Linked DNA regions of Formosa agariphila KMM 3901. Each later gene encodes a partner of the first gene's protein in a complex. Links are inferred from orthologs where the notes say so. Each region holds a gene or a part of one and is shown on either strand. Other genes may lie near its edges. The genes, in order: lpdA and BN863_RS13905.

Region 1 (11,255 bases):
AATTCGAGCAGAAAGAAACAGCCGAATCTTATGTCTTAAATATGGACATCGGATTGGTTACAGATTCATCGTTTCCTGTGATTTCAGATGATAATAAAATTAATTTACACTACGATTTATTTAATAAAGACGCTTTAATTTTCAAAGATTTAAAATCTAGAAAGGTCGCCTTAAAAAGCAAAAAAAACGGTACAATACTAACTGTAGACTATCCAGATTTTCCTTATTTAGGTATTTGGGCAAAACCCCATGCTAATTATGTTTGTATAGAACCTTGGTTGGGTGTAGCCGACAACGAAACTCATAATCAGGATTTTAAAACTAAAGAAGGCATACAATCTTTAGCTTCAAAACAAACATTTAAAGCAGCTTACACCATAGAAATAGACCAAAAGCATCTAGTTTAAAAGGAATAATAGCACTAACTTTGCAGACTAAATTACAATAAGTGACTTTTCAAGATTTAAATTTAAACACCCCGCTTTACAACGCTCTAGACGACCTAGGCTTTACAACTCCAACTCCTATTCAAGCTCAAGCATTTGGCGTAGTGAGTTCGGGGAAAGATATGGTAGGTATTGCACAAACTGGTACAGGTAAAACTTTTGCCTACATGTTACCTATAATTAGAAACCTTAAATTTTCTAAGCAAGAAAATCCAAGAATTTTAGTTCTTGTACCTACTCGAGAACTTGTGGTTCAGGTGGTAGACGAAATTGAAAAACTTACAAAATACATTAATACGCGTGTACTTGGAGTATATGGTGGAACTAATATTAACACCCAAAAGCAGCAAGTTGCTCAAGGTGTAGATATTTTAGTTGCCACACCTGGACGTCTATACGATTTAGCCGTTAGCCGTGTACTACAATTAAAATCGATACAAAAATTAGTAATTGATGAAGTTGATGTTATGCTAGATTTAGGGTTTAGACATCAGCTAATTAATATTTTCGATATTCTTCCAGAACGTCGCCAAAACATTATGTTTTCGGCAACCATGACGCAAGATGTCGATGATTTAATAAACGATTTCTTTATTACTCCAGAGCGTGTTTCTATTGCCGTTTCTGGAACACCATTAGATAACATTGCTCAAGAACGTTACAATGTTCCTAATTTTTACACTAAAGTTAATTTATTAAATGAAATTCTTCAAGATAAAGAAACCTATAACAAGGTGCTTATTTTTGTCGGATTTAAAAGAATGGCAGACCGACTTTTTGAAGCTTTAGACGAAACCTTTAGTGAAGAAAGCTGTGTTATTCACTCTAACAAAACACAAAATTACCGTTTACGAAGTATCGAGCAATTTAGAAATGGTGATAACCGCATATTGGTTGCTACAGATGTTATGGCTCGTGGTTTAGATATCGATAACATTTCTCATGTTATTAATTTTGATACGCCTGACTATCCAGAAAACTATATTCATAGAATTGGTAGAACAGGACGTGCAGAACGCGAAGGACATACCATTTTATTTTCTACAGTAAAAGAACAAGATGCTTTAGAGCGGATTGAGGCATTAATGCAAATGGAGATTCCGGTATTGGAAATTCCTGAAGATGTTGAAATTTCTACAGAATTATTAGAAGAAGAACGTGTTAAAATTAAGGAGCGTAACAACCCTACAAAACGTAGAGATGAAGATGCTCCTGGACCTGCATTTCACGAAAAGAAAGAGAAAAATGCTAAAGAAAATTTAGGAGGATCTTACCGTAGAGAAATTGCTAAAAAATACAAAAAGCCTAAAACTCGAGGCGACAAAAATTACAATAAAAGAAACAAAAACAAATAATTCTCATTACAATTCCCTATGAAACTTAAATACATTCTTACACTTTGTATAGGTCTATTTATATTCCAATTTTCGCAAGCAACAGAAAAACCTGCTCCAGAATGGGGACCAACAGGACATCGTGTAGTTGGTAAAATTGCCGACAACTATTTAAAAAGAAGTACAAAACGCGCTATTGAGAAATTACTTAATAGACAGTCTTTAGCATTTGTTTCTACCTATGGAGATGAAATAAAATCTGACGACCGCTATAAAAAATTTGGGACTTGGCATTATGTAAATATGGATGCGAATCAATCTTATGAAGATTCGAAAAAGAATCCTAAAGGCGATGCCGTAACAGGTGCAGAATACTGTGTTTCTGTTTTAAAAGACAAGAATGCAACCGATGAGGATAAAGCATTTTACCTAAAATTACTTATTCATATTATAGGAGATATTCATCAACCTATGCATGTTGGATTAGCAGAAGATAAAGGAGGAAACGACATTAAAGTAAAATGGATGGGTAAAAGCACCAATTTACACCGTGTTTGGGATAGCGACATGATTAATGGTTACGATATGAGCTACACCGAATTAGCCAATAATGCAGATGCTTTATCTAAAGAACAAATTAAAGTTATAGAAGCAGGAACTATTATAGATTGGGTAAACGATACACATGTATTAGCAAATGCCGTTTATAAAGATGTAAATAAAGACGACAATTTAGGTTATAAATACGCCTACAACAATCTTAATATTGCACGTTCTCAAATTCAAAAAGGTGGGATTCGTTTAGCGAAACTACTTAATGATATTTTTTAAAACACGCAGTCTTAACTAAAACCTTTAAAGTCGATGTAACATATACATCGGCTTTTTTTATACTCAAAATCTAACTAAATCACAAAATTTAGACATGTCTTAAAAGACAAAATACTCTTTTTACCGTTGACTGAATTTCAATAATCTATTCTTAATAAAAAATTTACCGTTTAACGAAATAAAAGTAATAATTAACAATTTTAACCTTTTACATTATAATTTTAAAGTGAATAGGAATACCTTTGCATCAAGGCTTTAGCATATTTAAGAGTCTTAATTCCTTTATTAATCTATATGAAACGGTTGCTCACATATCCTTTTGGTACTTTAAAATTGTTCGACAATTATGTTCTCGCTCAAGTAAATGAGGGTGCAAGTATTACTATAGATACAAATAATATATTAAAGGATATTGCTACTAATTATTACAAAGGCCAGCCTTTTGTATATATTTCGTACCGAAAATATTCATATTCTGTAGATCCTGCTGTCTATTTAGAGGCCTCTAAAATTAAAAACTTAATTGGTTTTGCTATTGTAACAGATATACCAATGGCTTTGAGTAATACCAGAATAGAACGTATGTTTGTGAAGAAAATTTTTGAAACTTTCGAAATTATTTCTGAAGCTAAAATTTGGGCTAACAACCTTGTAAAACAACGTAAACACTCTATTTTAAGAGAAAAAGAAATGTCTTCTCGCAGACTATAATTAGAGTAATCACACACTACATTTTTATATATTAAACACCAAACAGGCTCAATCGTACGATTGAGCCTGTTTGGTGTATTTGCATTAATAAACCTAAAACTTATACATCCACTTATAAATTAAGATTCCAATTCTAGAAATTACAAAGACTAAAGTTCCGAAAAGTGTTGTTAAAAAGGACACTTTTAAACCTCCTGCTAGCATCCCAGAGGATATAGAATTCATACCTTCAATAGCATCAAAAGCAGTTATTAATCCAATAATAGAGCCAAGAAAACCAATGACTAATCCTAATAAACTGGAGTCGCTTACAAGACTTATCATTTTTCTAGATTTCACTTCATTTTTATTCGCCAGATAAAATCCACTTATCAAAAAGAAAAAAGACAGTAGTAAACAGATTAAAATTAGCGACATAAATAAAACGCCACCTTCACTAAAACGATTAGCTAATTGTGTAAAAAAACCTTGTTGTTGCATCATTAAAACATACATAGTAAAATATATTATAGTTAGTAGACTCCAAAACTACTGCCAAATAACGCATCATTAAATGTAATGCGACGGACTACCAATTTAGGCCTTTTTTTAACCGACATGTTAAATCGGTTGCTAATTCTGTAATTCGTCTATAAAACACCTCAGCGTTTCAAAAATATAGTATTATTGTATAAGATTGGAATTATGTTATCACCACATTTTATATTAAAACAGTTAGGCCGTCTGGGTCTACACATCTTATTTTGGTGTGGTGTCTTGTTATTTTACACTTATTTTTTTGGCTCCGGAAGTAGCGATATGAGTTATGTACTCTCCTTCTCGCTGTTCTTAATGCCCATTACAATTGCAACAACTTACGTATGTATTTACAAACTAATTCCAGATTATTTAATGCTGAAAAAGTACGCACTTTTCGGACTCTACAGTTTGTATACTTTTATTATTTCGGCTTACCTGATTATCCTTTCTATCTTTTATGGCTTAATTTATTTATCGCATTTTGAATACAATAATATGGCACCTGTAAGTCAGAATTTATTATTTGTTATGATTGGTGTGTATTTAGTAACCACTGTAGTGAGTGCTTTTAAATTGTTAAAGTTGAATTTAAAACAGGTTGAAAACACCAGTAAATTAGAACACAAAATTCTTGAAACCCAACTGAAGCTAAAAGAACAAGAATTGCAGTATCTAAAAATGCAGATTCATCCGCACTTTCTATTTAACACCCTAAATACCATGTATGGGTTTTCGTTAAAAAAGGCTGATGAAACGCCTGAAATGATATTAAAACTTTCAAATTTATTAGATTATTTACTCTACCAAATCGACAAACCTTTTGTGTTATTGACAGATGAAATTAATCACATTCAAGATTATATTGCTTTAGAATCACTTCGGTTCAACAAAACGTTGAATATCAATTTCAATATTGAAAACATCTCCGAGACTACAAAAATTGCTCCCATGCTTTTTCTTCCTTTTATAGAAAACAGCTTTAAACACGGGGTTTTAAAACACGGTATATTAAATATTAAAATTGATTTATCGTTTAAAGACCACATGATTTATTTTTATATTGAAAATACAAGTGCATCATCTTCTGAAACCAAATCTGGTATTGGACTAGAAAACATAAAAAAACGTTTAGAGATGCTTTATAAAGACGCCTATACCTTGTCTATTTTAAATACGAATAGCACATTTAAAGTCCGTTTAACATTAAAAACAAAAGACGCTTTTGCAAACCAATAGAACCATATCGTGCCTAATTGTAGATGACGAAGTCATAGCCAGAGAAGTAATTGCTTCGCACCTATCTAAAATTAGCAACATTACAGTTGTTGCGAGTTGTAGCAATGCCATTGAAGCCTTTAACCAAATAAGCAATCATACCATTGACTTGGTATTTTTGGATATAAACATGCCAGAAATCTCCGGAATTTCGTTTGCTAAATCCATTAACCCTAGTATTAAAATAATTTTCACTACAGCATATCGCGATTATGCTGTTGAAGGTTTCGAGCTTCAGGCTGTAGATTATTTATTAAAGCCCATTTCTTTTGAAAGGCTATTAAAGGCTGTAAATAATTATTTTGATGTTTATACGGAATCTCAACATGGGAATTTACCAGTAGCAGACGTTTCAGACTTTATGTTTGTGCGTTCCGACCGGAAAATGATAAAAATAGATTTTGATGCTGTTGTTTATATAGAAAGCTATAGCGATTATCTAAAAATTCATTTACAAGATTCCACTATCGTGACGCGCGAAACCATTAGCGCTATTGAAGTAAAACTTCCGCCAAAACAGTTTTTAAGAATACATCGGTCGTATATTATTTCAGTAAAAAACATTACCTCGTTCACAAACGAACATGTTACCATTTTAAACCAAGCATTGCCTATTAGCAGAAGTTATAAAAAAGAGATTTTAGAGCTTTTAGAACGGTATTAGAATGTAAATTTAAACAAATTACACTTCACTGTAAAGCATAAAAAAAGCGACCTAAATTAGGTCGCTTTAATATTATATAAAAAGCGTTTTAAACATGTAAAGCACGATCTCCAGTTGCTGCTAGGGCCGCTTCTTTAATCGCTTCTGTAAATGTTGGATGCGCATGAGACATTCTAGAAACATCTTCTGCACTAGCTCTGTATTCCATAGCTACAACCGCTTCGGCAATCATATCGGCAGCACGAGCACCAACCATATGTACACCTAAAATTTCATCGGTAGTTTTATCTGCAAGAATTTTCACAAATCCGTCTAAATCCATACTTGCTCTACTTCTACCTAAAGCACGCATTGGGAACGATCCTACTTTGTATTCTACTCCAGATTCTTTTAATTGCTCTTCTGTTTTACCAACAGTTGCAACTTCTGGCCATGTGTACACCACGCCTGGAATTAAGTTATAATCGATATGTGGTTTTTGTCCAGCTAAAGTTTCAGCAACAAATACACCTTCTTCTTCGGCTTTATGAGCTAACATAGCACCTTTTACAACATCACCAATAGCATAAATATTAGAAGCACTAGTTTGTAAATGGTCGTTCACTTCAATTTGTCCACGGTCTGTAAGTTTCACTCCAGCAGCTTCAGCATTTAAACCATCTGTATACGGACGACGTCCAACAGACACTAAACAATAGTCTCCTTTAAATTCTACTTCTTCTCCTTTTTTATTGTCAGCTTTTACAATAACTTCATCACCAACGCGCTCTACAGATTTTACTTTGTGAGACACATTCATTTTGAATTTTTGCTTCTTTAAAACTTTATTAAGTTCTTTAGATAAGCCAGCATCCATAGTAGGGATAATACGATCCATAAATTCTACTACAGAAACCTCAGAACCAAGACGCTTGTAAACTTGTCCTAATTCTAAACCAATAACACCACCACCAATTACGATTAAGTGTTTCGGAATTTCTTTAAGTTTTAAAGCTTCGGTAGACGTAATGATACGTTCTTTATCGATATTAATAAATGGTAAGCTAGAAGGCTTACTTCCTGTTGCGATAATTGTATTTTTTGCTTCAATCTCTACAGTTTCCTCTCCAGAAATTGTAATGTGAGTGGCATCTTTAAATGCACCTAAACCTTGATATACATCGATGTTGTTTTTCTTCATCAAGAAGTCGATTCCACCAGTTGTCTGGTCTACAACAGACTGCTTACGCGCAATCATTTTTTCAAGATTTACTTTTACATCACCAGGGATTTCAATTCCGTGCTCTTCAAAATGCTTAATCGCATCTTCGTAGTGATGAGAAGAATCTAGTAAGGCTTTACTAGGAATACATCCTACATTTAAACACGTTCCACCAAGTGTTGAATATTTTTCTATAATTGCAGTTTTCATACCCAGTTGTGCGCAACGTATTGCTGCTACATATCCTCCAGGTCCTGAACCGATAACGGCTACATCGTATGAATTCATAAAGTTTATTTTGATTCTTTTTTTAAATGGTACACAAAAATACAAATTTACATAGGTTTAGCAGCTTAACATTATTAAAATTTTAAGCTTTTTTTTGAGAATACACTAATGCACTATTAGCCTTAAACAGGAATAATAGTGCTGTGTTTCACTTCATTAATCACAAACATACTGTGCGTACTCCCAATATGATTAATTGTTGTGAGTTTATTCACCATAAATTCCCGAAACGCAACCATATCTTCTACCATTACTTTTAATAAATAATCGTAATCGCCACTGATGTGATAACACTCCATGACCTCGTCTAAATTGGCCACCTCTTTTTCAAACTGAACCACATAAACCTGACTGTGCTTTACGAGCTTGATATGACAATACGCCACGAAAGACTTCTGTACTTCGTCTTTATTTACCAAAGCCACATACCTATTAATAACCCCTTGGTTCTCTAATTTTTTAATCCGTTCGTAAACTGCAGTAACCGATAAATTGAGTTGCGTAGACAACGCTTTATTGGTCTGTTTACTATCCGTTTGAAGTAAAGTAATGAGTTGTTTGTCGATGGCATCAAAAATCATATTGAAAAATTTTCTATTAAAAGTTATAAACGGAGCTCTAAACCAAATATAAAACTATTTTAAACCAAATAGATAGTTTAATAATCTAAATAAACAGACAACCATTGATAAATATACTAAATTTCATCAATTTTGATTCACATCAAAAAATAAAATAATGGCATTTAAACCCGCAAACAGCATTCAAGACTTACAATATTTCGGAGAATTCGGAGGCGTAAATCCTTCCATCTCAGATTCATCTACATATACCTTTATATCGGCTAAAACCATGTTCGATACTTTTGAAGGCAATACCGATGGCTGTTACTTATATTCCCGTCATTCTTCTCCTTCCAATCTTTATTTAGGCGAAGCTTTGGCCGCTATGGAAGGTACAGAAACTGCAAATGTTTACGCTTCAGGAATGGGCGCAATTACCTCTGTGTTACTTCAAAATTGTGGCGCTGGCGATCATGTTGTTTCTAGTCGAACTATTTATGGCGGTACCTATGCGTTTCTGAAAAATTTCGCTCCACGATTCAATATCAAATCATCTTTTGTAGACATTACAAAATTAGAAGTGGTTGAAGCTGCCATAACACCAAACACTAAAATGATATATTGTGAATGTGTGAGCAACCCATTATTAGAAGTCGCCGACATTAAAGGTTTAGCTCAACTTGCAAAAAAGCACAACCTACAATTGGTGGTCGACAATACCTTTTCGCCTTTAAGCATTTCTCCTGCAAAACTTGGAGCCGATGTCGTTATTCATAGTTTAACAAAATTTATAAACGGTAGTAGCGATACCGTTGGTGGTGTGGTTTGCGGTACTCAAGATTTTATTAATGAATTAAAAAATGTAAACGACGGTGCGGCTATGCTATTAGGATCTACAATGGATAGTATGCGATCGGCTTCTGTTTTAAAAAACCTGAGAACGCTTCATCTTCGTATGCAACAACACAGTAAAAACGGATTGTATTTAGCCGAAAAATTTGAAGCCAACGGATTAAAAACCGTATATCCGGGATTAGCATCTCATCCTGCTCACGAATTATTTAAAACCATGATGAACACACAGTACGGTTTTGGAGGTATGCTAACCATTGATGTAGGCTCTATTGCTAAAGCTAACGCACTTATGGAACTCATGCAACATAAAAACTTAGGGTATTTAGCCGTGAGTTTAGGTTTCTATAAAACCTTATTTTCTGCACCAGGAAGCTCTACCTCCTCAGAGATTCCAGAAGACGAGCAAAAAGCGATGGGTTTAAGCGATGGCTTAATTAGATTTTCAATAGGTTTAGATGCCGATATAGAACGTACCTATAACATGATGCACGAATGCTTGGTAGAATTAAAAATATTAGAATAGAAATTATTATTTCTAAACTTAAGAACACTTCTATTATTAGAAGTGTTTTTTTATGTCGCGTTTTTTGAAAATTTTGTTTATCTGAATCCGTATTTGCACATAAGCGTGTAAAATCGTAACATTACAAATCTTAATTTAACCGTAAAAACAGCGCATGGAAAGCCAAGACATAAAGCCCACAACACCCAAAGACGACCCAATTGTAGAAAACAGAGAACTAAGTATTTGGGAGGCTTTAATACCCGTTTTAGCTTTAGTTGTTATGTTGTTTTACAATGTAAAATATGCCTTTGGCGATGATGCTTTAAGTGGAAGTAATCAGTTTCTTTTGTTACTTGGAGCAGCAGTTGCCGCGATAGTTGGTTTTAAAAACAAGGTAACTTACGACCAAATGTTGGAAGAAGTAGCCGAAAATATTAAATCGACTACGGGGGCCTTACTAATTCTTTTATTTGTAGGGTCTTTGGCCGGAACTTGGCTAATTAGTGGTATTATTCCGTCTATGATTTATTATGGATTACAAATTTTAAATCCTACAATTTTCTTACCGGCCTGTGTTATCATTTGTGCCATTATCTCTATAGCTACGGGAAGTAGCTGGACCACGTCTGCAACTGTTGGTATAGCTTTAGTTGGTATTGGAAATGCTTTAGGTATAGACCACGGCATGACCGCCGGAGCTGTAATTTCTGGAGCATATTTCGGAGATAAAATGTCGCCTTTAAGCGATACTACTAACCTTGCTCCTGCCATGGCTGGAGGCGAGTTATTCTCGCACATAAAATATATGACCTATACTACAGTTCCTACTTTAATAGTTACGCTGATACTTTTTATAATTATAGGATTTTCTTTAGACATACACGGAACCACAGACACCTCCGCAATGCTTGCTTCAATAGATGCCGCATTTAATATTTCTCCGTGGTTGTTTTTAGTACCTATTGCTGTAATATTAATGATTGTAAAAAAAGCACCACCATTACCTGCCTTATTAGTAGGTACATTATTAGGAGGCGTATTTGCATTAATTTTTCAGCCAGAAATTGTTAAATCCATTACAGGAACAACAGAACTCAATGCCCTATCGGCTTATAAAGGAATTATGACCGCTATTACTGTAGACACGGCAATAGCAACAGAAAGTGCAGAATTAAACGATTTGTTTTCTTCAGGAGGTATGTATGGTATGTTAGGGACGATTTGGCTAATTATTTGCGCTATGGTTTTTGGTGGTATTATGGATGCTATTGGAGCCCTTTCTAGAATTAGTAAAGCCGTTTTAAATTTATTCGATACCGTATTCGGATTATTCGCTAGTACAGTAATTAGTTGTATTGGTTTAAATGCTATTGCAAGCGACCAGTATTTAGCCATTGTTATTCCTGGACGTATGTACAAAAAGGCTTTTGAAGATAAAGGACTGGCTCCCGAAAATTTAAGTAGAACATTAGAAGACTCCGGAACTGTAACTTCTGTTTTAGTGCCATGGAATACCTGCGGGGCCTACCAAAGCAGTGTCTTGGGCGTTGATACATTTCATTATGCGGGCTACGCCTTCTTCAATTATTTGAGTCCGTTTACCACTTTAATTTTTGCGGCTTTTAGAATTAAAATCAAGCAACTTTCAGATAAATAGCCTATCTCTATCAGTTTTAAAATTAACTATAATAAAATCTTATACCATTATAAAAATTTAAAATTTTGTTTACACTATAAATAGACATTGAGCCGTATATTTGCCTTAGAAAATTAACTATTATAAAATATAAATATTATGGCATTTGTAGGTAAAAAATTTCCAGATTTAAACGTTGACGCAATGAACGAAATGGGCGATACTTTTAAAGTAAACGTTCTAGAAGAAGCAGTTAACAACAAGAAAAAAGTAGTTTTATTTTGGTACCCAAAAGATTTCACTTTTGTATGCCCAACTGAATTACACGCATTCCAAGCTGCTGTTGCAGAATTCGAAAAAAGAAACACTATTGTAATTGGTGCATCTTGCGATACGCCAGAAGTACACTTTGCATGGTTAAACACCG
Region 2 (11,264 bases), 400 kb from region 1 along the record:
AAGTGGTACTCGATAAAATTAAATTAGTAGAACATAAGCTTATTGACAAGCAGATTGAATTGATAGATAATACACTTCGTGATTTTGTTTATGCCGATTACAGTATGGTCGAAATTATAATTCAGAATCTACTTACTAACGCGGTTAAGTTTAGTAAACCTGGAGATAGTATTACCATTTCGAATCATATAAATAATGGCAATACAATAATTAGTATAGAAGATACGGGTGTAGGAATCTCTAAAGAAAATATTAAAAAATTATTTCACGGAAACACCTTTACAACCAAAGGTACAAAAAATGAAAAAGGAACCGGTTTAGGCCTTTCTATCTGTAAGGAATTAGTCGATTTAAACCACGGTAAAATCTGGGTAGAAAGTGTAGAAAATGCAGGTAGTACATTTTATATTGAATTACCTAAAGAAAAGAAAGTTGTTGCTCCAGAATTAAGCCTTGGGTAAAAACACCTCAGCCATCATACAACGGGCGCTTCCCCCTCCACAAGCCTCAATAGTATCTAAAGAACTGTGTACAATTTTACAATGTTTAGTGATTTTAGCAATTTGAGATTCTGTTAAAGAATGATATGCAGAGCTACTCATAACCATGCACAATTCGCCTTGTTCGCCTTGGACTTGTAGCATATTTCCTGCAAAATGTTCTACTTGAGATTCTGTAATTGTTATTACTTCTTTTCCGCTTTCCTTTAAATGTTGTAACACTTGCTTACGCTCTTTCTTATCATCTATGCTCTCTAAACAAATAACAGAAAACGTTTCTGCAAGACACATCATGACATTAGTGTGATAGATTGGTTTTCTCTCATTGTCTACAGTTTGATACGCTGTAAAAATTACTGGAAAATAGTCGAAATCTTCACAAAATTCTATAAATAAATCTTCATCGGCTCTAGCAGATAATGCGCAATAGGCTTTTCCGTTTACACGATCTAACAATAAACTTCCTGTACCTTCTAGAAACAGTCCCTCTTCTTCGGCACTTGTATAATCAAGCACATCGTTAATTACAAAACCTTTTTCTTCTAAGACATCGAAAACATCTTCTCGACGTTCTAAACGTCTATTTTCTGCAAACATTGGATATAAGCCCACCGTTCCGTTTTCATGAAAAGAAATCCAGTTATTCGGGAAAACAGAATCTGGCGTATCATTTTCTTCAGTATCATGAATAACAATAACCTCAACATCTATTGCTCTTAATTTTTCTACAAAATTATCGAACTCTTGTTGTGCTCTTGCATTTACCGTTTCGGGTAATACACCTTTCATAGCTGTTTGGTAATAATTATTAACAGCTGTTTGTTCATTCATCCTAAAATGTAAAGGACGAACCATTAAAATGGTATTTGTAGTGTGTTGCATGAATAAAGAGAATTTGGTGTAAAATTAGTCTATTTTGAATATAAAAAGTTAAGTATTTTATTTTGCGTTTTGAATTAAATCTAATAATTGGTTCATATGATTGAATTCTAAAGTTGGATAGCCTTTTAACTGATTATGGATATCGTCTGCAGTGTAACCAAACACATCAAATCCGCCTGCTTTTGCCGCTGTAACTCCCGAATAACTATCTTCTATAACCACACATTCTTCTGGTTTAAACCCCATAGATTCTGCTGCCCATAAAAATATCGCTGGGTCTGGTTTCCATTTCTGAATCGTATAACAACTAAATAAACGTCCCTCAAACCTATCGAGTAATCCTGTTAATCCTAAATTCAGCCTCATTTTAGCTTCAAGTGCGCTCGATGCCACACAAAAGGGTAACTCTAATTGATCGAGAACCTCTTTAATACCTTCTATAGGTTTTATATGGGCTTTAAAAGCTTCCATACTTAACGTTCTATATTGAGCCTCGAAATCTTCAGGTAAAGGCTTATTAATTAAAGTTTCTATTTTTTCGATACACGTATTCATAGAACAGCCTTTAAATAATTTAATTGCGGCGTTTAAATCTAAATTTGCACCATATTGATTGGCTAAATCAGACAACACTCCATTACTTAGGGCTTCACTATCCACTAATACACCATCGCAATCGAAAATGACACATTTATACTTACTCATAATTATGGTGTTGTAGAGGACACTTGTAAGACTTTCCCATTATAGAAGGCCTGACCTGTTAATGAAAAATTGAAAATATAACTCGCCATACCTTCTGCTGTTGTTGGTGCGATATAGCCTGGAAATGCTTCCTCTAACATTTCTGTTTGCACGGCACCTAAAGCCAATACATTAAATGCAATTCCGGAATCTTTATATTCTTCTGCTAATACTTCTGACAACGTAATTACGGCACCTTTACTAGAGCTGTAAGCTGCTAAGCCAGGGAATTTCATACTGCCTTGAATGCCGCCCATAGAACTAACGGTAACCATATGGCTACCTTTAACCATAAACGGAAGTACGGTTTGTGTTAACTGAGCTACTCCAAAAACATTAGCATTATACACTGTTTGGAAGTCGGATTTTGTTAATTCTGAAAATGGTTTGCTAACCAAAGCTCCTGCATTATGGATTAAAATATCGACTTGTTCCCAATTTGATTTTATGTAAGTTTCTACTTTATCAAAATCAGCATCATGTTCTAAATCGAAACAAAACGTTGTTACATGTTTCAACTTTAAATCGGTAACCGGTTTGTCATTCCTAGATAAAGCCAATACGCGATGTCCTGCTTCAGCAAAAAACTTTACAAGTTCTAAACCAATACCACGACTTGTTCCTGTTATAATAACGTTTTTCATAATGTAATATGCGGGTTAAATATTCAAAATAATATCTATAACAAATATACTTGTCCCTAATGAAACGGACAGCAGTTTTAAAAGAAAATTAATCGCATAAAAAAAGCCATCACAAGGATGGCTTTTTTCAAATATGTTTTAATTCCGATTATAATAACATCGAAATTGGGTTTTCAATATATCCTTTTAATGTTTGAAGGAATTGAGCTCCAGTAGCACCATCAATCGTTCTGTGATCGGCAGCTAAACAAAGCTTCATAGTATTACCTACTACAATAGCTCCATCTTTTACAACTGGTTTTTGAACAATTGCTCCAACAGAAAGAATTGCTGAGTTAGGTTGGTTGATAATAGATGTAAATGAATCTATACCGAACATACCTAAGTTAGAGATAGTAAATGTACTACCTTCCATTTCTTCTAAAGATAACTTCTTAGTTTTAGCTTTGATAGCATATTCTTTAACAGCAGCACCAATTTGCGTTAATTTGCGTTGATCTGCAAATTTAACAACTGGTACAAGAAGACCATCTTCAACAGCAACCGCTACACCAATGTGTACGTGGTTGTTTAATCTCATCTTGTCGTCAAACCATTGAGAATTTACTTGAGGATGTTCTTTTAAAGCCATTGCACAAGCTTTAACTACGATATCGTTAAAAGAAATTTTAGTATCTGGAACAGCATTTACTTCCTTACGGAAAGCAATGGCGTTATCCATATCAAACTCCACATTTAAGTAATAGTGAGGTGCAGAAAATTTAGATTTCGCTAAGTTTTTAGCAATCGCTTTACGCATGTTAGAGTTTTTAATTTCTTCAAAACTCTCTTCAGATGCTGAAGCAAAACTAGCTCCGGCAGCGGCAGCAGGTGCAGCAGCTTTAGGTGTAAAGTTTTCAACATCACGTTTAATGATACGTCCACTTTCTCCAGAACCTGGTATATCTGCAATGTTGTATCCTTTTTCGTCTGCAATTTTCTTCGCTAATGGCGATACGAATAAACGACCACCATCGTTAGACACTTTAGGCGTTGCTGCAGGAGCAGCATCTTTAGGAGCTGGAGCGGCTTTTGGAGCCTCTGCCTTTGGTGCAGCTTGCTTAGGAGCTTCTGCTTTTGCAGGAGCAGCAGCAGGTGCAACACCAAAATTACTAGCTACTCCAGAAACATCTGTTCCTGCAGGGCCAATAATTGCTAATAAAGAATCTACTTTAGCAGATTCACCTTCTTGTAATCCAATATGTAATAAAGTACCTGCATTAAAAGATTCGAATTCCATTGTGGCTTTATCCGTCTCTATTTCTGCAAGGATATCTCCTTCTTCTATAGTATCACCTTCTTTTTTCAACCAAGTTGCAACAGTTCCTTCTTCCATGGTATCACTTAAACGTGGCATAGTAACCACGACAACACCTTCTGGAAGTTCAGCACTTGCCGCTGACTCAACTGGAGCTGCTTCTTCAGTTGCTTCTGCTTTAGCTTCTTCTGCAGGAGCCGCAGGTGCAGCACCTCCACTAACTAGAGCAGATATATCTTCACCTTCATCACCAATAATAGCTAGTAATTCGTCTACTTTAGTAGTCTCTCCTTCTTGAACACCAATATGTAGTAAAGTTCCTTCATGAAAAGATTCGAATTCCATAGTTGCTTTATCGGTTTCGATTTCAGCAAGGATGTCTCCTTCAGTTACTTTGTCTCCAACTTTTTTCAACCACGCTGCAACGGTACCTTCTTCCATGGTATCGCTTAAACGAGGCATGTTAATAATTTCAGCCATAGCTTATAGTTTATGTTGTAAAAATGGATAATCTTCTTGTTCGTAGACTACATCGTACATTACGCTTTTGTCTGGGTATGGTGATTCGTCTGCAAATTTTTCGCATTCAAGAACACGTTTTTTAACATCTGCATCAATCTTTTTAAGATCTGCTTCAGTTGCGTATTTTTTAGAAAGAATAACGTCTTTTACTTGAGAAATAGGATCTATTTTCTTGTATTCTTCTACTTCTGCTTTCGTACGATAATGTTGAGCATCACTCATTGAGTGTCCTCTATATCTGTATGTTTTTAATTCTAAGAATGTTGGTCCACCTCCTTTACGAGCTCTTTGAATAGCTTCATCAAAGGCTTCAGCTACTTTTATAGGGTTCATTCCATCTACAGGAGCACAAGGCATTTCGTATCCTAAACCTAATTTATAAATATCTTCGTGAGAAGCTGTACGTTTAACAGATGTTCCCATGGCATAACCATTGTTTTCACAAACAAAAACAACTGGTAAATTCCATAACATTGCTAAGTTGAATGTTTCGTGAAGTGACCCTTGACGAGCAGCACCATCACCAAAACAACACAATGTTACAGCATCACTACCGTGATATTTATCACCAAATGCAATACCTGCTCCTAAAGGAATTTGTCCTCCTACGATACCATGACCACCATAAAAACGGTGCTCTTTAGAAAAGATATGCATAGAACCTCCCAAACCTTGAGATGTACCTGTTGCTTTTCCAAATAATTCTGCCATAACACGCTTCGGGTCCACACCCATACCAATTGGCTGTACGTGGTTACGATACGCGGTTATCATTTTATCCTTAGACAAGTCCATAGCATGTAAAGCACCTGCTAATACGGCTTCTTGTCCGTTGTATAAATGTAGAAATCCTCTTACTTTTTGTTGAATGTATACTGCAGCTAGTTTATCTTCAAACTTTCTCCAAAACAACATGTCTTCATACCATTTAATGTATGTTTCCTTTGTGATTTTTTGCATGAGTAGCGTTAATTTAAAAACGAGAAACAAAAGTAACACATTCGTGGTTAACCAAAAAACTGAATCCCGTAAAAATTACATAAAAAATTTATAAAACTGATTTTTCAAAGACTAAAGGTAGCAAATTTGATAATGACTGAGAACGCATTACCTCTCCAGACTCTCCCATAAAGTAAATATCTATTGGTGCACTCTGTTTTATTTCATATTCGGCAATAGCTTGTCTGCATGCTCCGCAAGGCGGAATTGGCGTAGTTGTTTTATGGTTTTCTGATCCCGCTATTAAAGCCATCTGTACGATTTTAGCATCTGGAAATTGCGAACCTGCATAATAGATTGCTGTCCGTTCTGCGCATAACCCAGATGGATAAGAGGCATTCTCCTGATTGTTACCTGTAATAACTTCGCCATTGTCTAATAAAATGGCTGCTCCTACTAAAAAATTAGAATACGGGGCATAGGCTCGTAATCGTGCTTTCGCGGCTTGTGCCATTAAATCTGAAACGGCAGTTGGCAATTCTTCTATATTTTCGTAAACCTCAAAGTAGGCTTCTTTTTTTATTGTTTTCATGAAAACGTATTAAGTTCTTCTATCTAAAGATATAAAACTATTTAAAACAAAAAACTATTGCGTGATGCAATAGTTTTTTGTTAATCTTTTAATTTAAAAATTACTTTAGTATTCTGTATAAGTCCCTGCTCCTAAATTAAACGTTAAAGAAAAACGCAATGTATTTTCTAAAGGGCTTGCAACTTTTGAAGTTGAAAATAAATATGATAAATCGATATTAATAACATTGTATTTAAATCCAGCTCCTAAAGCAAAAAATTGTCTTGCTCCTTTTTCTTCAGCTTCGTGGAAATATCCCATTCTGAACCCAAAAGAATCTTGATACATATATTCTGCACCTAAAGCCCAAGTCCATTCTTGCATTTCTTCACTAAAACCACCTGGTGCATCACCAAACGACTGGAACATACCTTTCATGAAACCGACATCATTATCTTGCCCTTGATATATGATACCATTAGTTGTAGATAATTGTTCGCCTAATGTATCTATATCTTCGTCGTATACACCATTACCATTTTCATCGGTATAATTATATTCTGTTCCTAAAATTGGAGGTGTTGGCACTAATAATTTAGTTACTTCTCCAGTAATTGATACTGTATTGTATTGATCAAGAATAAAAATCGAATCCTCCTCCTAAACGTAACGTTGTTGGGTTGAAAGTTTTCTATACCAACCTTCATCATATTTAAATTTAGGACCAATATTTTTGAATGGGCAAATCCACCTCTCCATCGACCATTAAAATCGTTATACGCTTCTTCTTCACTTTGGTAGTATCCCGAAATATCTACACCAAATGTTCCTGCTGCTTCGGCATCTGTATCATTATAATTCAGTTTTAAATCTGAACGTAAATAACGCATAGCCACAGACATAGAAAACTGATCACTTAGTCTTAATGCATACGAAGCATCTAAAGCAAATTCGTTAGGACGCTGAACTAATGGACTAGAAAATTCATCTTGGGTAAACTCTATATCTCCTAAAGAAAAATATCTAAAACTTGCTGCAAAAGCACTTCTCTCGTTTAACCGATTATAATAAGAAAAACTTCCTAGAAAAATATCGTTTACTAACTTACTTAAGTAAGGCGTATAACTTAATGAGACACCAGATTTAGCTTCTGAAAACGCATATTTTGCTGGATTCCATTGTTGTGAAAACCCATCTACAGAAGTTGCAACTCCCATATCTCCTAAAGACCCTGCTCTTGCATCTGAAGCTATTAATAAGAAAGGTACACCTGTAGTAATAACCCGTGAATCTTGAGGATTCGGAATTACGACTGTTGGATCTTGTGCGTATGCATTAACTCCTAGCAGGACTAAAAGAATTGGTAAAAATTTTGTTTTCATCTAATTAAGTTATTTTACAAATATATATGTTTATTACAGGATAACAAGTTTCTCTATTTTTTCGACTGTTTTATTTAACGCAACAGACTTAACTTTAAGTTTATACACATAAACTCCTTTTCCGATTCGATCTCCAAAATCATCTCTTCCATCCCAAATGATATCTCGAGATAATGATGATGTTCCATTGCTATTGGTCTGACTATTTATTGTTCTTACCAATTTACCCGAAACAGTAAAGATTTGTATAGAAACGTCTAAAACACCAGAACTATTGTGGTTAAACCAAAATTCTGTGTAATTAACAAACGGGTTTGGATAGTTTAGCACGTTAGAAATGATTAAACTTTCATCTTGATCGTACACAACAAATTGAATTTCAGATACAGAAGAATTGTTATATACATCCCATGCTTTTACGGTTAACGTATGAAGTCCTGGTTCTAAATCTCGAAACGGATAAGTCACCACACCTCTTTGATAATCATCGACTTCTGTCTGATAATAATCATTTAAAACATACGGATTGGTTTCGTCTCCATCAATAATAGCGACAATATCATGACCAATTCCACTAGCTGTATTAATACCATTTTCGTCTTCTAATTTCACTAATAATGATGGAGATTCATTTGTAATTCCACCGGTTACAAAGTTTTCATCATTCATATATAAATTTACTACTGGTCCGATATTATCTTCTACAGCATTTTCATTTATCCCTCCTACTTTTATAATATTTACACTTGCTCCTGTTTGATCTTGAAGCGGATTATCTGTTTTCGCATAAAAACTTACCCTTCCGTAGCCAACTGGAACGCCAATATCGCGAGGTACAACAAAATCGAAATTAAATTTACCCGCTGTTACCGATGCTTGTCCTCTAAAAATTATTTCACCAAGAGTTGTAAAATCCATAACATAATCGCTATCGTTAGCCAATGTTGTTCTGTCTATTTCTTTATCGTAAATTGTGGATGCCAGCAAACCATTATAATCGGTTAAAAGATTTCCGGCTGTATCTACAACTTCACCAGAGAAAGACACTCTACCTAAAGCTTCTAATGTATCTACATCTCCAGAAACAGGTTTTCCATTAATTTCTGTAAGTTTAATATTCGGCTCTGGAATCGCTAATTTCATGGCTGGATCCCCTATATAAAACACCAAGTGTCTTTGACTTGTACTTGAAATGGAAGATGATGAATGCGTTTTTGTTAAACGTAAGGCTTCCGCCATTGAAGGGTATTCATTATCTGAATAACTAGTCTCGTTGCCATAAGAAAACAGGTATTCACTTAAAATTTCATTAAACTGAATTCCCACACTCACAAAAATTTGTCGCGTTGTAGTAAGTAAACTTATAGCGCCTCCATCAGGATTCCAATACGTTACTTCGCCTCCAGTTTCTCGCAACGGATTATCGAATCGTGTAAATTCACAAGTCACCGTTATAAAACAGTTCAATTTATTTTCGTTAGACAGTGCTATGGCGTCGGGTTGCATAAAAATACGCTCGTGAGCCAAGCCATCTTCACCACCGTGACCAAAATAGTTAACCACCAAAGCCCCCGTTTCCATTGCATTTACCATAGCTTCATTCACTTCGGGATAGCGATCTCCTCCAGAAGATGATTCTTGGACATACGCATCAGAATGAATTTTTGTAACGTTTATAAAAGGTTTTTCTTCAGAAATTTTATCTGCTATTGAATTGGTGGTTTCTTCTAAAATAAACTCCCATGATTCGTCTACATCATCCGAAACCATAACCACACTATTCCTCCATCTTCCATATGAAGCGTCCTCGTAATAGCGCTCAATTTTATCGACCATGGTTTTTGCCTGACTCGGATCGTTGGCTAAAATCCGTCCTAGAGCTATATCTAAACGATCTGAGCTAGCCATAGTCCCTTCATCCTCATCCATCATGCCATAAAAATCATCAGATATAAACGAGCTTGTTAAACTAAAACTAGAATACGCATGCCAAGATGGTACATAATTTTTATTATTATCTAATCGTCCTTTATAATCGTAGGAACTATCGCCAAACATGCATAAGTATTTCAATGCTTTTTCTGGAGCACTAGAGTTATCGTATACATATTTTACAAAATTTCTAATAGCAACAATATCTTGATTTCCCGAGGTAAACTCATTATACAATTCGGTTAATGTCACGACTTTTACATTTAGACCATATTGTGTCTTATTAATATTAGCTAACCGAACAGCTTGAGTGTAATAACTTGTAGGAGCAACTATAATGTAATCGACATCTTGGAATTCTCCATTTTCGTCTAAAAACACAGAACCTTTTAAATCTTGATTATCTACTCTAGAATCGGAATCACTCTCTGGCGTATAATAATCTGAAGGCGTTACAGCAACAAACGTTTCTAATGTTCCGGCGGGGCGTTTAAAACTCAGTGTAGCTTCTGAAGCAGAATTTGCGAAAGCAGATACAGAAAACGGACGACTTACATTCCATATTTCTGATACATTTGCAGCATCCGATAAGCGGTATTCTACAACACCAGACACAGAAGACACCTTATTATTATAGAACCCAAATTGTTTTCCGTAAAAACGTAAATCTCGAGTTGCTTCTAACGAGATATAATCCAGATAACCTAATGCACTTGGATTGCCTTGCTTATTATAGGTTAAACTAACCGTTATATCTGAACTGTTAACATCTATATTTCTATTTAAAGATGCTTCATTGGCGTAAGTAGGATCACTAGCACCACTAATACTTAAAGTTCCTAAACTTGCCCCATTAACAGACACATCGAAAGTGGAACGTGAATCTGATGTTGAAGCCACATAAGTTTTAAAAGCTACAGGCTCTGAAGTTACTAAATTGGGAATATTAAACTCAAAAGATTTCTGAAGAGATACATCAAATCGGTCTCCAAACCAACGGCGACCAACCTGAACTAAATTATAATCGTCGTTTTCATGAAATAAATACGTCTGATGCGTATCGACAACCAAAGTTGTTTCGTTCTCTGAACTCGTAAACGACTGAATTCGTTTTCCTTCATCTCCATCTACTCTTAAAAAATAGGACGTTCTAGTAGCATAGCAATTTATATTCGTATTACTTTCTTCATTATAACCATTTGGCCCTATAGCATAAAACAATATATAATCTTCATTATCGAAAGTACCATCGGCTTCACCTACTACTTTTATAGCGTTCTCGGTAATATCAAAATATTGCGTATCAGAATTTTTATAAGCCATCATTTGCCCACCATTTCCATATATTTTAAGCTGTTTAGGATTTATATTGTTAACATTAACACCAAGGTCTTGTAAAAAAGATTTCGACAATTTATAAACACCTGTAGTGTCTACATAAAATTTAAACCACTCTCCGGTTTTTAATACAGAACTATAAATACGATTTGTAGCTACACTCGCTCTACTAGTACTTCTAGCAGAAGCTGCTGTAGAATACACTAAATTAAAAGATGTAATTTTTTTAAAAGTATGTTCTCCGTCTTTAATAATAGGAGAAACATTTAAAACAGCATAAGATTTATTTCTAGCTCCTGACTTTGATAATTGAAACTCTAATTCATTTGGTATTGTAGTAACATCTAGTCCTTTTAATTCGGATTTAGAAATTGAAGTATAGGTTATATCTTCTAATCGGGCAGAATTTTCATCTAGATTTGAATTCAATTCCCATTGCGCTACAAACTGTAATCCGTCTTCAATACTATAAGCAAAATTATCGGCATTAAAACTCGGTACTTGAGTTGAGAA

What was found.
Region 2: the proteins of lpdA (region 1) and BN863_RS13905 are in contact, whole or in part, in a crystal structure (PDB 1EBD), measured with the Geobacillus stearothermophilus proteins. The link is inferred for Formosa agariphila KMM 3901 from one-to-one orthologs. Residues at the interface, in WP_049624544.1 of Geobacillus stearothermophilus: Pro340, Ser341, Asp344, Tyr345, Arg403, Asp406, Val408, Glu431, Ala432, Gly433, Asp438; in WP_033016211.1 of Geobacillus stearothermophilus: Ile130, Ala131, Met132, Pro133, Arg136, Arg140, Glu141, Asn155, Arg157.

The regions. Positions count from the first base shown.
Region 1 is NZ_HG315671.1:2,920,222-2,931,476, forward strand. The notes cover bases 5,070-8,048. They hold lpdA (dihydrolipoyl dehydrogenase), read right to left. Parts: upstream 7,270-8,048; coding sequence 5,869-7,269; downstream 5,070-5,868. Other genes in these bases: BN863_RS12140 (sensor histidine kinase), read left to right, coding at 5,070-5,077; BN863_RS12145 (LytR/AlgR family response regulator transcription factor), read left to right, coding at 5,070-5,780; BN863_RS12155 (Lrp/AsnC family transcriptional regulator), read right to left, coding at 7,392-7,850; BN863_RS12160 (aminotransferase class I/II-fold pyridoxal phosphate-dependent enzyme), read left to right, coding at 8,008-8,048. Also shown: BN863_RS12115 (aldose 1-epimerase family protein), read left to right, coding at 1-407; BN863_RS12120 (DEAD/DEAH box helicase), read left to right, coding at 449-1,801; BN863_RS12125 (S1/P1 nuclease), read left to right, coding at 1,820-2,611; BN863_RS12130 (hypothetical protein), read left to right, coding at 2,906-3,322; BN863_RS12135 (MotA/TolQ/ExbB proton channel family protein), read right to left, coding at 3,416-3,805; more of BN863_RS12140, read left to right, coding at 4,007-5,069; more of BN863_RS12145, read left to right, coding at 5,064-5,069; more of BN863_RS12160, read left to right, coding at 8,049-9,210; Na+/H+ antiporter NhaC, read left to right, coding at 9,365-10,849; BN863_RS12170 (peroxiredoxin), read left to right, coding at 10,988-11,255. UniProt on the Escherichia coli protein: Lipoamide dehydrogenase is a component of the glycine cleavage system as well as of the alpha-ketoacid dehydrogenase complexes.
Region 2 is NZ_HG315671.1:3,318,426-3,329,689, forward strand. The notes cover bases 2,234-5,221. They hold BN863_RS13905 (pyruvate dehydrogenase complex dihydrolipoamide acetyltransferase), read right to left. Parts: upstream 4,548-5,221; coding sequence 2,919-4,547; downstream 2,234-2,918. Other genes in these bases: BN863_RS13900 (SDR family NAD(P)-dependent oxidoreductase), read right to left, coding at 2,234-2,770; pdhA (pyruvate dehydrogenase (acetyl-transferring) E1 component subunit alpha), read right to left, coding at 4,551-5,221. Outside these bases: BN863_RS13885 (tetratricopeptide repeat-containing sensor histidine kinase), read left to right, coding at 1-461; citrulline utilization hydrolase CtlX, read right to left, coding at 447-1,382; BN863_RS13895 (HAD family hydrolase), read right to left, coding at 1,440-2,087; more of BN863_RS13900, read right to left, coding at 2,090-2,233; more of pdhA, read right to left, coding at 5,222-5,549; cdd (cytidine deaminase), read right to left, coding at 5,638-6,120; BN863_RS18915 (PorV/PorQ family protein), read right to left, coding at 6,226-6,687; type IX secretion system outer membrane channel protein PorV, read right to left, coding at 6,699-7,481; type IX secretion system sortase PorU, read right to left, coding at 7,515-11,264.